One region of the Labrys sp. Lb11 genome, then DNA from elsewhere that is predicted to be linked to it. Evidence: riboswitches for the same ligand, from Rfam matches in the RefSeq annotation. Region 1 holds a riboswitch; each other region holds the start of a gene.

The links. Region 1 has a riboswitch for cobalamin ahead of AC27L4_RS25895 (aromatic ring-hydroxylating oxygenase subunit alpha). Riboswitches for the same ligand answer to the same signal wherever they lie in the genome.
Region 2: another riboswitch for cobalamin. It lies ahead of AC27L4_RS22915 (ribonucleoside-diphosphate reductase subunit alpha); the one in region 1 lies ahead of AC27L4_RS25895 (aromatic ring-hydroxylating oxygenase subunit alpha).
Region 3: another riboswitch for cobalamin. It lies ahead of metE (5-methyltetrahydropteroyltriglutamate--homocysteine S-methyltransferase); the one in region 1 lies ahead of AC27L4_RS25895 (aromatic ring-hydroxylating oxygenase subunit alpha).

What each region holds. Positions count from the first base shown of each region.
Region 1 is NZ_BAAJOT010000007.1:179,315-184,125, reverse strand. Features, by position in the region: gene AC27L4_RS25910 (hypothetical protein) at 1-970, shown strand, start outside; gene AC27L4_RS25905 (hypothetical protein) at 970-1,371, shown strand; gene tolB (Tol-Pal system beta propeller repeat protein TolB) at 1,417-2,745, shown strand; cobalamin riboswitch at 2,857-3,060, shown strand; gene AC27L4_RS25895 (aromatic ring-hydroxylating oxygenase subunit alpha) at 3,172-4,419, shown strand; gene AC27L4_RS25890 (FAD-binding oxidoreductase) at 4,442-4,811, shown strand, end outside.
Region 2 is NZ_BAAJOT010000006.1:199,875-204,685, forward strand. Features, by position in the region: gene AC27L4_RS22915 (ribonucleoside-diphosphate reductase subunit alpha) at 1-2,253, opposite strand, end outside; cobalamin riboswitch at 2,408-2,635, opposite strand; gene metH (methionine synthase) at 2,697-4,811, opposite strand, start outside.
Region 3 is NZ_BAAJOT010000006.1:207,831-212,641, forward strand. Features, by position in the region: gene metE (5-methyltetrahydropteroyltriglutamate--homocysteine S-methyltransferase) at 1-2,230, opposite strand, end outside; cobalamin riboswitch at 2,532-2,747, opposite strand; gene AC27L4_RS22940 (ABC transporter substrate-binding protein) at 2,888-4,399, opposite strand; gene AC27L4_RS22945 (ABC transporter ATP-binding protein) at 4,432-4,811, opposite strand, start outside.

The sequences.
Region 1 (4,811 bases):
GCTCGAGCCGACGCCGCCGGTGCCCGAGCCGCCGCGGAAACCCGAGCCGAAGCCGCCGGAGCCGGTCGCCAAGACCGAGCCGCCGAAGCCGGCGCCCAAGGTCGAGCCGCCGAAACCCGAGCCGCCCAAGCCGGTGGCCAAGGCCGAGCCGCCGAAGCCTGAGCCGAAGAAGGTCGAGCCGCCCAAGCCCGAGCCCAAGCCGATCCCGAAGGCGGAGACGCAGAAGCTCGACGAGCTGGCGCTCAAGGCGGCTGAGCCGGACAAGCCGGTCGAGCAGGACAAGAAGCCCGAGCCGCCGAAGCCGGTCGAGAAGCCCGTGGAGAAGCCGGCCGAGAAGCCGAACAAGGTCGCCGAGGCCAAGGCGGCCGAGGCCAAGGCTGCGGAGCAGCTCGCCAAGCTGGCGGAGGCCGCGGCGAACGACCAGAAGGCCGCCGACGCCAAGCCGTCCAAGCCGGACGGTGCGTCGTCCAAGCAGCGGGAGTTCAACGCCGCCGACATCAGCAAGCTGCTGGCCGGCAAGCCCTCGTCCGCGCGGGCCGCCCTGAACAGCAAGGAAGCCCCGGCCCGGGCCGCCACTGCCGACGCGCGGACCTCGACCACCGCGGCCCTCGGCTCGCCGCGCGGCGCCGCGGTCAAGCTGTCGCTGTCGGAGCGCAACGCGCTGGTCGGCTCGATCAGGCAGCAGGTCGCGCCGTGCTGGAGCTCGCCGACCTTCGCCGCCGATCCGTCCAAGCTTTCCGTGCTGATCGAGGTCAATCTCAATCCGGACGGGACCCTGTCGGCCGCGCCGTCGGTCCTCAAATATCCGCAGGCTGGCGGCTCGGGCGCCGCGGTCGCCGGGGCGGCGATCCGCGCCATCCAGCGCTGCGTCACCGACTCCAAGCCGCTCAGGCTTCCGGCCAATCTCTACGAGGGCTGGAAGAACCTCGAGATCAACTTCAATCCGGCCGAGATGGAGGCGGGTGGCTGATGGCCGGAGTCGGAGGCAGTCCGGCAGGAGCGCATGACGCGCCGGCTTTCGTCGGCGCGGCGGCCGCCACATCGGCCTGCCGGACGGGCGAGGCCCCGAAGGTCGGGACGGCCGATCGCGCCAGCCCGGCCGCGGCGATCCGCCGGCATGTCGCGCCTTGCCGGACGCCCGAGGCACCGTCGGGGCGCAGCACCCGGCTTGCCGTCGTCGTCGGCGCGAGGCTGAACCGGGACCGCACGCCGGCGGAGAAGCCTCGAGCCCTCGAATATCCGGTCGGCGCCACGAGCGCCGCCGCGGCCCTGCGCGCCGTGCAGCGCTGCGTCACCCCCGAGCGCCCGCTCAAGCTTCCGCCCGATCTCTCCGAATCCCGGGAAGAGATCGAATTGGAATTCGCCACCTGATGAGCGGCTGATGGCAGCCCGCGACAGCCACCCGAGCCCGAGCCGATGACCACCTTGCTGATCCCCACCCGCCGCACCGTCCTCGCCGGCCTTGCCGCCACCGCCGCCCTCGGCCTCGGCCCACGCGCCCGGGCCCAGGAGAGCGGGCGCCTGCATGTCGACATCACCGGCGGCAGCGTCCAGCCGATCCCGATCGCGGTCACCGACTTCATCGCGGCCGACAAGTCGGGCACGGACATTTCCGGCGTGATCACCAACAATCTGCGGCGCTCCGGCCTGTTCCAGCCGGTGGACCGGAAGGCGTTCATCGAGCAGATCACCAATCCGGACTCGCCGCCGCGCTTCCAGGACTGGCGGGTGATCAATGCCCAGGCCCTGGTCGCCGGCCGGGTGTCGAAGGAGGGCGACGGCCGGCTCAGGGCGCAGTTCCGGCTGTGGGACATCGTCGCCGGCAAGCAGGTCGAGGGGCAGCAATATTTCGGCAATCCCGGCGACTGGCGGCGCATCGCCCACATCATCTCCGACGCCGTCTTCAAGGCGATGACCGGCGAGCAGGGCTGCTTCGACACGCGCATCGTCTATGTCGACGAGACCGGCTCCAAGGAGGCCCGGCGCAAGCGCCTCGCCATCATGGACCAGGACGGCGCCAATGTGCGCTACCTCACCCGCGGCGACGACCTGGTGCTGACGCCGCGCTTCTCGCCCACCAGCCAGGAAGTGACCTACATGTCCTTCGGGCAGGCCGACCCGCGCGTCTACCTGCTCAACCTGGAGACCGGCCAGCGCGAGATGGTCGGCAACTTCCCCGGCATGACCTTCTCGCCGCGCTTCTCGCCGGACGGCCGGCGGGTGATCATGAGCCTGGAGAACAACGGCACGGCCAATATCCAGGTGATGGACCTGCAGTCGCGCGCCGTGCAGCAGCTGACCAGCGATTCCTCCATCGACACCGCGCCGAGCTATTCGCCGGACGGCTCGCAGATCGTGTTCGAGTCCGACCGCGGCGGCAACCAGCAGATCTATGTGATGGGCGCCGACGGCTCGAATCCCCAGCGCATATCCTACGGCGCAGGGCGCTATTCCACCCCGGTGTGGTCGCCGCGCGGCGACCTGATCGCCTTCACCCGGCAGGCCGCCGGCAAGTTCGCCATCGGCGTGATGAAGCCGGACGGCCGCGGCGAGCGCGTCCTCACCGAGGGCTACCACAATGAGGGGCCGACCTGGGCCCCGAACGGCCTCTACCTCATGTTCTTCCGCGACCTCGGCCAGGGGCCGCAGCTATGGCAGGTCTCGATCATGGGCTTCCCCGAGCAGCGGGTGCCGACGCCGGGCTTCGGCTCCGACCCGGCCTGGTCGCCGCTGCTGACGCGGTAGGCGCGCGAGACGTCCCGGCGCCGCCGCGGCGGCGCGTCCGCGGCCCGCCGGAGGTCGCGTTTGCCACTGCAAAGCGTCGCTTTCGCATCGACGGGCGCAGGGCGTTCGTGGTTACATCGCCGCGTTCAAGGTGCCCGCCGGCAATGCGCCGGCGGGATAATTGGGAAGCCGGTGTGATGCCGGCGCTGCCCCCGCAACGGTAGCGAAGCGTTGCGTCCCGACGACGACCACTGGGCCATGGGCCCGGGAAGGTGTCGGGACAGTCCGTCAGGACCGCTTCGGAGCCCGGAAACCAGCCTTGAACCCGAGATACTCGACTGATCGCGGTGGGCGGTCAGGGGGCAAGCATGCGCCGGGCAGGCTCTGCGCCCGGCGGCATTTCGTGTCTCCGCCACCGCCGTGCTCGGTCCCTTGCGAGGACAGGACATGGATACGCGCCACGAGATGCTCAGGCTGATCCGCCAGCGGCGGGATGGGTTCAGCCTGGAGCAGCCTTTCTATATCGACCCCGAGTTCCACAAGCTCGACATGGAGCTGATCTGGTACCGCGACTGGCTGTTCGTCGGCCATGACTGCGAGGTCGCCCGCCCCGGCAGCTATTTCACCGTGCAGGTCGGCGACTATCCCGTCGTGGTGGTCCGCGACCGCGAGCGGCGGATCCGCGCCTTCCACAATTCCTGCCGCCACCGCGGCAGCCGCGTGTGCACCGGCACCCGCGGCACCTCGGCCCGGCTGGTCTGCCCCTATCACCAATGGACCTACGACCTCGACGGCAAGCTCCTGTTCGCCCGGCAGATGGCCGAGGGCTTCGACAAGGGCGAGTTCGGCCTCAAGCCCGTGGCCTGCGAGAATGTCGGCGGCTACATCTTCATCTGCCTCGCCCGCGAGCCGATGGACTTCGCGCCGTTCCGCACGCTGATGGAGCCCTATTTCGCGCCGCACGCCCTGGCCGATGCCAAGGTCGCGCATGAGAGCACGATCGTCGAGAAGGGCAACTGGAAGCTGGTCTGGGAGAACAACCGCGAGTGCTATCATTGCGCGGCCAATCATCCCGAGCTGTGCAAGACCTTCCCGGAGACACCGGCGGTGACCGGCGTCAGCGGCGCCGAGAGCGATCCGGAGATGCTGGAGCACTGGCGCCGGTGCGAGGAGGCCGGGCTGCCCTCGCGCTTCAGCATCGATCCGGCCGGCCAGTACCGCGCCACGCGGGCGCCGCTGCTGCGCGACGCGGTCAGCTACACCGCCACCGGCCGCCCGGCCGTGCGCCGCCGCCTCATCGACGGGGTGCGGGAGGACCGCATCGGCACGCTGATGCTCTATCACTACCCGACTACCTGGAACCATGTGCTGGGCGACCATGCCGTGACCTTCCGGGTGCTGCCGCTCAGCGCCACCGAGACGGCGGTCACCACCAAGTGGCTGGTGCACAAGGACGCGGTCGAGGGCGTCGACTACGATCTGCAGGAGCTGATCCACGTCTGGACCGAGACCAATGACGAGGATCGCCGGATCGTCGAGGAGAACGCGTTCGGCATCCGCTCGCCGGCCTACGAGCCCGGTCCCTATTCGGAGCTGCACGAGGGCGGCGTCATCCAGTTCGTCGACTGGTATGCGCGCTTCATGGAGCCGCGCCTCGCCGAGGGCGGCAAGCCCGCTCTGCGCAGCGTCGCGTGAGAAGGGGATGGCGGTGAACGCGATGACCGACATGCATCTCCTGCGCCCTCTCGACGAGATGGCGCCGTGGAACGACCGGCTGCAGGCGCTGGAGGTGATCGGTGTCGCCGACGAGGCGCCGGCGGTGAAGACCTTCACCTTCCGCTCGGATGCGCGAACCTGGTTCCGCTACAAGCCGGGGCAGTTCATCACGCTGGAACTGCCCACCGCCGAGGGGCCGCTGATGCGCACCTACACGCTGTCGTCCTCGCCGTCGCGGCCCTTCTCGATCGCCGTCACCGTCAAGGCCCAGCCTGGCAGCATCGGTACCCGCTGGATGTTCGACAATCTCCGGCCGGGCGCGCGCCTGCGGGCCTTCGGGCCGGCGGGCGACTTCACCCACCAGGGCCGCC
Region 2 (4,811 bases), on a different contig from region 1:
CGGCGCGATCGCCATGCAGTTGGAGTTGCGCATGCCCACCGTCCGGACGCGCTCGCGCAGGGCGCCCCAGTCGAGGCCGGCCGAGCGGTCGAGATCGAGGCCGCCGCGGGCCTCGGCCAGGAGCTCGATCGAGTCGATCGGCAGGATGCCCTTCGACCAGAGCGAGCCCTCGAAGCTGGGATAGCGTCCGCGCTCGGCCGCGAGGTCGGTCGAGGCGGCGATCGCGTGGAACGAGATCGCCTCCATGCTCTCGTCGGCAAAGCGCGCGGCCGCCTCGGAGGCATAGGGCAGGCGCAGCGTGTAGAGCGCGTCCTGGAACCCCATCAGGCCGAGGCCGACCGGCCGGTGCCGCAGGTTCGAGCGCCGCGCCTCGGGAATGGTGTAGAAGTTGATGTCGATGACGTTGTCGAGCATGCGCATCGCCGTCGCCACCGTCCGCGCCAGCCGGTCCCGGTCCAGGCCTGCGGCGGTGACGTGGCTGGCGAGGTTGATCGAGCCGAGATTGCAGACCGCCACCTCCTCGTCCGAGGTGTTGAGCGTGATCTCGGTGCACAGGTTCGAGGAGTGCACCACGCCGGCATGGCCCTGGGGCGAGCGGATGTTGCAGGGATCCTTGAAGGTGATCCAGGGGTGCCCGGTCTCGAACAGCATGGTCAGCATGCGCCGCCAGAGGTCGACGGCCCGCACGGTGCGGAACACCTTGACCTCGCCGCGGGCGGCGCGGGCCTCGTGCGCCTCGTAGGCGGCCTTGAAGGCGGGGCCGTGGAGCTCGTGCAGGTCCGGCGTCTCGTCGGGGGAGAACAGCGTCCAGGGACCGTCGGCCTCGATCCGCTCCATGAACAGGTCCGGCACCCAGTTGGCCGTGTTCATGTCGTGAGTGCGGCGGCGGTCGTCGCCGGTGTTCTTGCGCAGGTCGAGGAACTCCTCGATGTCGACGTGCCAGGTCTCTAGATAGGCGCAGACGGCGCCCTTGCGCTTGCCGCCCTGGTTGACCGCGATGGCCGTGTCGTTGGCGACCTTCAGGAACGGCACCACGCCCTGGCTCTCGCCGTTCGTGCCCTTGATGTGGGCGCCGAGGCCGCGCACCCGCGTCCAGTCATTGCCGAGGCCGCCGGAATATTTGGCGAGCAGGGCATTGTCCTTCACGGCTTTGAAGATGCCGTCGAGGTCGTCGGCGACGGTGGTGAGGAAACAGGAGGAGAGCTGCGGCCGGGTGGTGCCGGCATTGAACAGCGTCGGCGTCGAGGCCATGAAGTCGAACGAGGAGAGCAGGCGGTAGAACGCGATCGCCTTGGCCTCGCGGTCGATCTCGCGCAGGGCGAGCCCCATCGCCACCCGCATGAAAAAGGCCTGCGGCAGCTCGAAGCGCCGGCCGTGCCTGTGCAGGAAGTAGCGGTCGTAGAGGGTCTGCAGGCCGAGATACTGGAAGGAGAGGTCGCGCTCGGGCAGCAGCGCCGCCGCCAGCCGCGGCAGGTCGAAGCGGCCGAGCTCCGGGTCGAGCAGCTCGGCGGCGATGCCGGCGCGGACATAGGCGGGGAAATACTCGGCGTAGCGCCCGGCCATTTCTGCCTGGGTGGCGTCCTGGTGTCCGCCATGCACGGCCGACAGCGCCTCGCCCCGCAGCCGGTCGAGCAGCAGCCGTGCGCTGGCATAGGCGTAGTTCGGCTCGGTCTCGATCAGGGTGCGGGCGGCGAGCACCGGGGCGAGCCCGAGCTCGTCCTCGGTGATGCCGTCATAGAGGTTGCGCCGGGTCTCGGCGAGGATGGCCTCGGTCGAGACGTCGGCGAGGTCCTGGCAGGCCTCCGCCACCACCGCCTGCAGCCGGCGGACGTCGAGCGGCACCAGGCTCCCGTCCGCCATGCGCATCCGCAGGGCCGGCGCCGCATCCACGATCGCCTGGGTGCTGCGCGCCCGCTCGGCGGCCCGTTCCTCGCGGTAGAGCACATAGGCACGGGCGACCTTGTGATGGCCGCCGCGCATCAGCGCCAGCTCGACCTGGTCCTGCACGTCCTCGATGTGGAAGGCTCGGCCGGCATCGGCCCGCCGGGTCAGCGCCGCGACGACCTCGGCGGTCAGTCCCTCGACGATCTCGTGGATGCGGCGCGAGGCGGCGGCCTGGCTGCCCTCGACCGCCAGGAAGGCCTTGGTCAGCGCCACGGCGATCTTGGCGGGCGCGAAGGGCGTGACGGCGCCGTTGCGGCGGATGACCTGGTAGCCCGGTCCCGCGGTCGGCTGCTGCCGCTCTGCCGGCATGGCCGGCCGGCGCCGGTCGGGAGCTTCGGTTTCAAGATGGATGGACATTCGGCAAACCCCAAATCTGGAGGCTTGGGCCGAGGAACGCATGCTGCGCCCGCGCGGGACGGCCGCGCGGCGGGCAAGGCGATCCGTCGGGGCACCCCGCCCGAGGACAGACAGACGGCCATGGGCAGGTCTCCTGGCTCGCGGGTCGTGGTCTCCTGCCGGTCTTCCCGGCTTTGCTCGCCAGTGACGCTGGTTGGCAGGAAACTCGCCGCTTACAGTTGCGGGGGCAGCCCCGGCCTCGCCGGCGCCTCTCGCAAGGCGCCCGCCCACCGGATTCCCTCTTAGCCGCGGACGCGCAATGACGAATCCGCAGACCCATGACTGCTAGATATGGTGGCCGTACTTGCCGGGGCCGTCAATATGCAGGAGAGACGGCCCCCACCTTTCTCATCGGGCTATTCGGCCGCCTCGGCGACCGGCATGTAGTTGAGGATGGGCGAGAGCCAGCGCTCGACCTCGCGCACCGGCATGGCCTTGCGCGCGGCATAGTCCTCGACCTGGTCGCGCTCGATCTTCGACACGCCGAAATAATGGGCGTCGGGGTGGGCGAGATAGAGGCCCGAGACCGAGGAGCCCGGCCACATGGCGAAGCTCTCGGTGAGGCGGACGCCGATCCGCGCCTCGGCGTCGGTGAGGTGGAACAGCGTCGCCTTCTCGGTGTGGTCGGGCTGGGCGGGATAGCCCGGCGCCGGACGGATGCCGCGATAGGGCTCCTCGACCAGCTCGTCCGGGCCGAAAGCCTCGTCCGGCGCATAGCCCCAGAGCTCGCGCCGCACGCGCTGGTGCATGGCCTCGGCGAAGGCCTCGGCGAAGCGGTCGGCCAGGGCCTTGACCATGATCGAGGCATAGTCGTCATTGGCGCGGGCAAAGCGCTCGGCGATCGCCTCCTCCTCGATCCCGGCGGTGACGACGAAGGCGCCGACATAGTCGGGCTTGCCGCTGTCCTCCGGCGCGACGAAGTCGGACAGCGCCAGGTTGGGCCGGCCGTCGCGCTTCGCCAGTTGCTGGCGCAGGGTGAAGAAGGTGGCGAGCGTCTCGCGCCGGTCCTCGCCCGTGAACAGGCGGATATCGTCGCCGACGGCCCCGGCCGGCCAGAAGCCGACCACCGCCTTGGGCCGGAACCACTGCTCGGCCACGATCCTGTCGACCATCGCCCGGGCGTCCTCGAACAGCTGGCGCGCCGCCGCTCCCTGCTTCTCGTCATCCAGGATGGCGGGATAGCGCCCCTTCAGTTCCCAGGTCTGGAAGAAGGGCGTCCAGTCGATGTAGCGGGCGAGCTCGGCGAGATCGTAGGTCTCGAACACCTTCGTGCCGAGGAAGGACGGTTTCGGCGGGTCATAGGCGGCCCAGTCGATCGCATGCGCGTTGGCGCGGGCGCGGGCGATCGGCAGGCGCAGCTTCTCCGCCTCGTTGCGGGCATGAGCGGCTGCGACCTTGACATATTCGGCCCGCACGGTCTGGCGATAGTCGGGGCCGGCCTCGGGCGACAGCAGGCTGGAGACCACGCCGACGGCCCGGCTGGCATCGGTGACGTAGACGGCCTGGCCGCGCTCGTAGCGCGGATGGATCTTCACCGCCGTGTGGACACGGCTGGTCGTCGCCCCGCCGATCAGCAGGGGAATGTCGAAGCCCTCGCGCTCCATCTCGGCGGCGACATGCGCCATCTCGTCGAGCGAGGGCGTGATCAGGCCGGACAGGCCGATGATGTCGACCTTCCGCTCGCGGGCGGTCTCGAGGATCTTCGCCGACGGCACCATGACGCCGAGATCGATGATCTCGTAGTTGTTGCAGGCCAGCACGACGCCGACGATGTTCTTGCCGATGTCATGGACGTCGCCCTTGACGGTCGCCATCAGGATCCGGCCGGCGCTCCTGCGCTCGCCGCCGCCGTTGGCCGCCTTCTCAGCTTCCATATAGGGCAGCAGCACGGCCACGGCCTGCTTCATCACCCGGGCCGACTTGACCACCTGCGGCAGGAACATCCGGCCGGAGCCGAACAGGTCGCCGACCACGTTCATGCCGGCCATCAGCGGGCCCTCGATCACGTGCAGCGGCCGCTCGGCTGCCAGGCGCGCCTCTTCGGTATCCCTCTCGATATAGTCGGTGATGCCGTTGACCAGGGCATGCTCCAGGCGCTTCTCGACCGGCCAGTCCCGCCAGGCGAGATCCTGCGCCTTGGCCTCGCGGGCGCCGGCGCCCTTGAAGCGCTCGGCCAGGGCGAGCAGGCGCTCGGTCGCGTCCTCGCGGCGGTTGAGCACCACGTCCTCGCAGGCCTCGCGCAGCTCGGGGTCGATCGACTCGTAGACCGCGAGCTGGCCGGCATTGACGATGCCCATGTCCATGCCCGCCTGGATGGCATGGTAGAGGAACACGGCATGCATGGCCTCGCGCACCGGCTCGTTGCCGCGGAACGAGAAGGAGAGGTTGGAGACGCCGCCGGAGATGTGGGCATGCGGCAAGGTCTGCCGGATGGCGCGGGTCGCCTCGATGAAGGCGACGCCGTAGCCGGC
Region 3 (4,811 bases), on a different contig from region 1:
CGGGGTTCACCCAGATCTGGCCCTCGGACAGGCGCTCGGCCGCCTTGCGGAGCAGCGCCGTCATCTCCTCCACGCTCGGGCAGCGCGGCGAGTGGATGTCATAGACGCCGGGGCCGATCTCGTTGGGGTAGCGATAGGCGGCGAAGGCGTCGAGCAGCTCCATGTTGGAGCGGGCGGTCTCGATCGAGATCACGTCCGCATCCATGGCTCCGACGGCGTCGATGATGTCGTTGAACTCCGAGTAGCACATGTGGGTGTGGATCTGCGTCGCATCGTCCACGCCCGAGGAGGCGAGCCGGAAGCATTCCACCGCCCAGTCCAGATAGGCCTTGCGGTCGCGGCGGCGCAGCGGCAGCCCCTCGCGGATCGCCGGCTCGTCGATCTGGATGATGCGGATGCCCGCCTGCTCCAGGTCGTGGACCTCGTCGCGCAGCGCCAGGGCGATCTGCCGGCAGACCTCGTCGCGCCGCAGGTCGTCGCGCACGAAGGACCATTGCAGCACGGTGACCGGGCCGGTGAGCATGCCCTTCATCGGCCGCGGCGTCAGCGACTGGGCATAGGCCGACCATTCCACCGTCATCGGCTGCGGCCGCGACACGTCGCCGTAGATGATCGGCGGGCGCACGCAGCGCGATCCGTAGCTCTGCACCCAGCCGTGCCGGGTGAAGGCGAAGCCGACGAGCTGCTCGCCGAAGTACTGGACCATGTCGTTGCGCTCGAACTCGCCGTGCACGAGGACGTCAAGGCCAATCTCCTCCTGCCAGCGTACCGCCCGCGCGGTTTCCTCGCGCAGGAAGGCGCGGTAGCCGGCATCGTCCATCACTCCCTTGGCGTGGGCGGCGCGCGCCTTGCGGACGTCTCCGGTCTGCGGGAAGGAGCCGATGGTGGTGGTCGGGAAGGCCGGCAGGCCGAGCCATTCCTGGGTCCGGCGCCGCAGGGCGTAGGGGTGCTGGCGCCGCGCCATGGCGGGCTTGACGGCGGCGATCCGCCCGGCGACCGCCGGGTCGTGGATGCGCGGCGACGAGGATCGGGACGCCCGGGCCGCGTCGGAGAGGGCGAGCTCGCCGGCGGCGGCGCCGCGGCCGTCGACCAACGCCCGCGACAGCACCGCGAGCTCGCCGATCTTCTGGACGGCGAAGGCGAGCCAGCTCGCCAGCTCCGGATCGAGGTCGGTTTCGAGGGCGAGGTCGAGCGGCACGTGCAGCAGCGAGCAGGAGGGCGCCAGCACGACGCGATGGGCGCCGAGCTGCTGCACCGCCGGCTCCAGGCGGTCGAGCAGGCCGTTGAGATCGGAGCGCCAGACATTGCGCCCGTCGATTGCCCCCAGCGACAGCACCAGGCCTTCGGGCGCCTTGCGGATGGCGGCGTCGAGCTGCTCCGGCGCCCGCACGAGGTCGAGATGCAAGCCGGCCACGGGGAGGCCGAGGGCAAGGTCGAGATTGTCGCCGAGGCCGCCGAAATAGGTGGTGAGCATGATCCTCAGCCGCGGCGCCGCCACGGCCAGGGCGTCATAGGCGATCCGCATCGCCGCCTGCACCGCCGGGCTGGAGTCGAGCACGAGGCAGGGCTCGTCGATCTGCACCCAGTCGGCGCCCGCGGCCGCGAGGCGCGACAGCACCTCGGCGTAGACGGGCAGCAGGCCCGGCAGCAGGGACAGCGGCGAGAGCGAGGCGTCCCGGCTCTTGCCGAGCAGGAGATAGGTCACCGGGCCGATCAGCACGGGTTGGGTCGGGATGCCGAGGCGCCTGGCTTCGAGGAACTCGTCCACCGGCTTCGTCGAGGCCAGCTCGAAGCTCTGTCCGCGGCGGAACTCCGGCACCATGTAGTGGTAGTTGGTGTCGAACCACTTCGTCATCTCCAGGGCGGGCTGGCCGGCTCCGGGGTGGTGATGGCCGCAGTCCGCCGCATGCGCCTCGGCGTGGCTGCCGCGGGCCATGGCGAAATAGGTCTCCAGCGGCACCGGGCCGCCCCGCCAGCCATAGGGCTCGGGCACGGCGCCGACCATGGCGGTGGTGTCGAGGACCTGATCGTAGAGCGAGAAGTCGTTGGAGGGGATATGGGTGACGCCGAGGGCGCTCTGGCGGCCCCAGTTGGCGGCGCGCAGCCGCGCCGCCGTTTCCCGCAGGGCGGCGGCGTCGGTGGCGCCGGCCCAGTGGGATTCCAGGGCGGTCTTGAGTTCGCGGCGGGGGCCGATGCGCGGGGCGCCCAGGGTGCTGACGGGAATGGACATGCGTGATCCTTCGGCCGGCCGCCGCAGGACGGCGCCGGCTCGCTGATGGACTGGGAAGGGGAGGCGGCGTGGCCGGCTATGGCCGGCCTGGGCGCCGGCATCGTCGGCCGGACGCGGAGCAGCGGCGCGGAGGATCGAGCGTGGATTTCAGCAGATGGGAGTTGGACATCGGCAGACCCCAAATTCTTGGGGGCAAAGGCCGAGCGGATGCGCGCAGGCAGTCACGGGTGCCGGCGGGTTCGGGAGAGCCTGCCGATCGGACGCAGCCATGCCACGCGACCACCGGGGCACCCCGCCCGAGGACGTCAGGACCGTCGAGGCAGGTCTCCTGGCTCGCGGGTCGTCGCCCCTGTCCCGCCTTCCCACCCTCCGATCCCGGACGGCAGTGGCCTGTTCGGACAGCGGCTCTCCGCTCACAGTTGCGGGGGCAGCCCCGGCCTTGCCTCGCGGCTCACCGGATTCCCTCTTGGCTCCATGCGGACGGCCCGCATGGAGAACCTCGACGGCGGCAATGGAGCACGGGGACGGCAAAGCGTCAAGTATGATATAAACGCATCTTTATATTGACATATGAAATTTGGGAGGGATCGCAAGCAAGACGGCCCGCCGGAGGGGCTCTCCGGCGGGCCGTGGCGGTCGGTCTTGTCCGTGCTCCGGTCAATCCTTGACCGTATCCTCCAGGAAGAAGCGGCCGAGCGGGTTCTGGTCGAAGCCCTGGATGGTCTTGCGCGAGACGTTGCGATAGGGGCTGTAATAGAGGTCGATCCAGTTGACGTCCTCCTTGGCGGTCTCCTGGATCTGCTTGTACATGGCCGCGCGCTTGGCCGCGTCCGGCTCGCTGCGCGCCTCTTCGACCAACGCCTTCACCGTCGGATTGTTGTAGTGGGTCATGTAGTTGTTGTTGCTGTCATGGCCCAGCACGAAGGTGGTCTTCTGGTCGGGATCGAGGATGTCGTTGGTCCAGTAGTTGACCGAGATGTCGTAGGCGCCGTCCACCAGCATGTTCCAGCTCTGGCCCGGGTCGACCTTCTGGATGTTGACGGTGACGCCGACCTTGGCGAGCTGCTGCTGCAGCAGCACCGAGATCTGCTCGTCGACCTCGTTGCCGGCATTGACCACATAGGTCAGCGTCAGGTCCTTGGCCCCGGCCTCGGCCAGCATCGCCTTGGCCTTCTCCGGGTCGTAGGGTCGGGCCGGATTGGCGGCGTTGTAGTAGAGGGCCCCCTTCGGGACGTAGGAGTTGGCGACCTCGCCGAGGCCGAAGATCACCGTGTCGATGATCGCCTGCTTGTCGACGGCGTAGTCCAGCGCCTGGCGCACCTCCTTCTTGGCCAGCAGGCCGTGCGAATGGTTGATCAGGAGATGGTCCTCGCGCGTCGAGGGATCGAGGTGGATGGTGAGGTTCGGATCCTTCTGCAGCTCGGCGACGCGCGAGAACGGCACGAAGATCGCGGCGTCGAGCTCGCCGGCCTGGACCTTGAGCATGCGGGTGTTGTCGTCGGAGACGATGATCCACTCCACGCCGTCGAGCTTGACGCGGTCGGCCTGCCAGAAGTTCGGGTTCTTCTCCAGCACCACCCGGTCGCCGCGGCTCCACTGCTTCAGCGTGAAGGCGCCGGAGGAGACCGGCTCCTCGGCATAGGCGTCGCCCTTGGCGGTCACGGCCTTCTCGGAAACGATCGAGACGCCCGGCATGGCCAGCGTCGACAGGAACGGCGCCGATCGCGTCTTCAGCGTCACCACCAGGGTGTGATCGTCCTTGGCCTCGGCCGAGGCGACGTTCTTGTAGGAATCGCTCCACAGCGAGCCCTTGTCGTCGCGGATGCGCAGGATCGTGAAGGCAGCGTCCCCGGCGGTGATCGGCGAACCGTCGGAGAACTTCGCCTCGCGCAGCTTGAAGGTGTAGGTGAGGCCGTCCGGCGAGACCGTCCAGCTCTCCGCCAGGCCCGGCTCCAGCTTGGTGCCGGAGCGGTCGACGCGCACCAGCACGTCGTACATGTTGGAGAACACCCAGAAATCGGTGTTCTGGGCCGACTTGATCGGGTCGAAGGTGGTGCTGTCCTGGTCCTTGCCGATGGTCAGCACGCCGCCCGCCTGTGCAAGCGGAGCGCCGAGCAGCGTGGCGGCGAGGAGCGCTCCCGCCAGGCGTCGCAGTCCTTTCAACATCATGCTCTGGTTCCCTTCCGGTTTTTTCCGCCGCTTCATGCGGCTGTGACGAGAGGCTGCCGGGCGTCGAGGAGGCAGGCCGAGGCATGGCCGTCCTCGCGCCGCAGCGGTGGCGGCGGATCGGCGGCACAGCGCGCCTCGGCCGACGGGCATCGCGGGTGGAACGGGCAGCCGGCCGGCAGGTCGAGCGGGCTCGGCGGCTCGCCGCGCACCGGATCATCCGGCAGGCGCCGGTCGGGATCGATATGCGGCACGGCGCGCAGCAGCGCCGCGGTGTAGGGATGGCGCGGCGCGCTGAAGACGCGGTCCGTCGGGCCTTCCTCGACCAGGCGGCCGAGATACATCACCGCGACGCGGTCGCAGAGCCGGCGGACGATCGACAGGTCATGGGCGATGAAGAGGGTGGCGAGGTCGC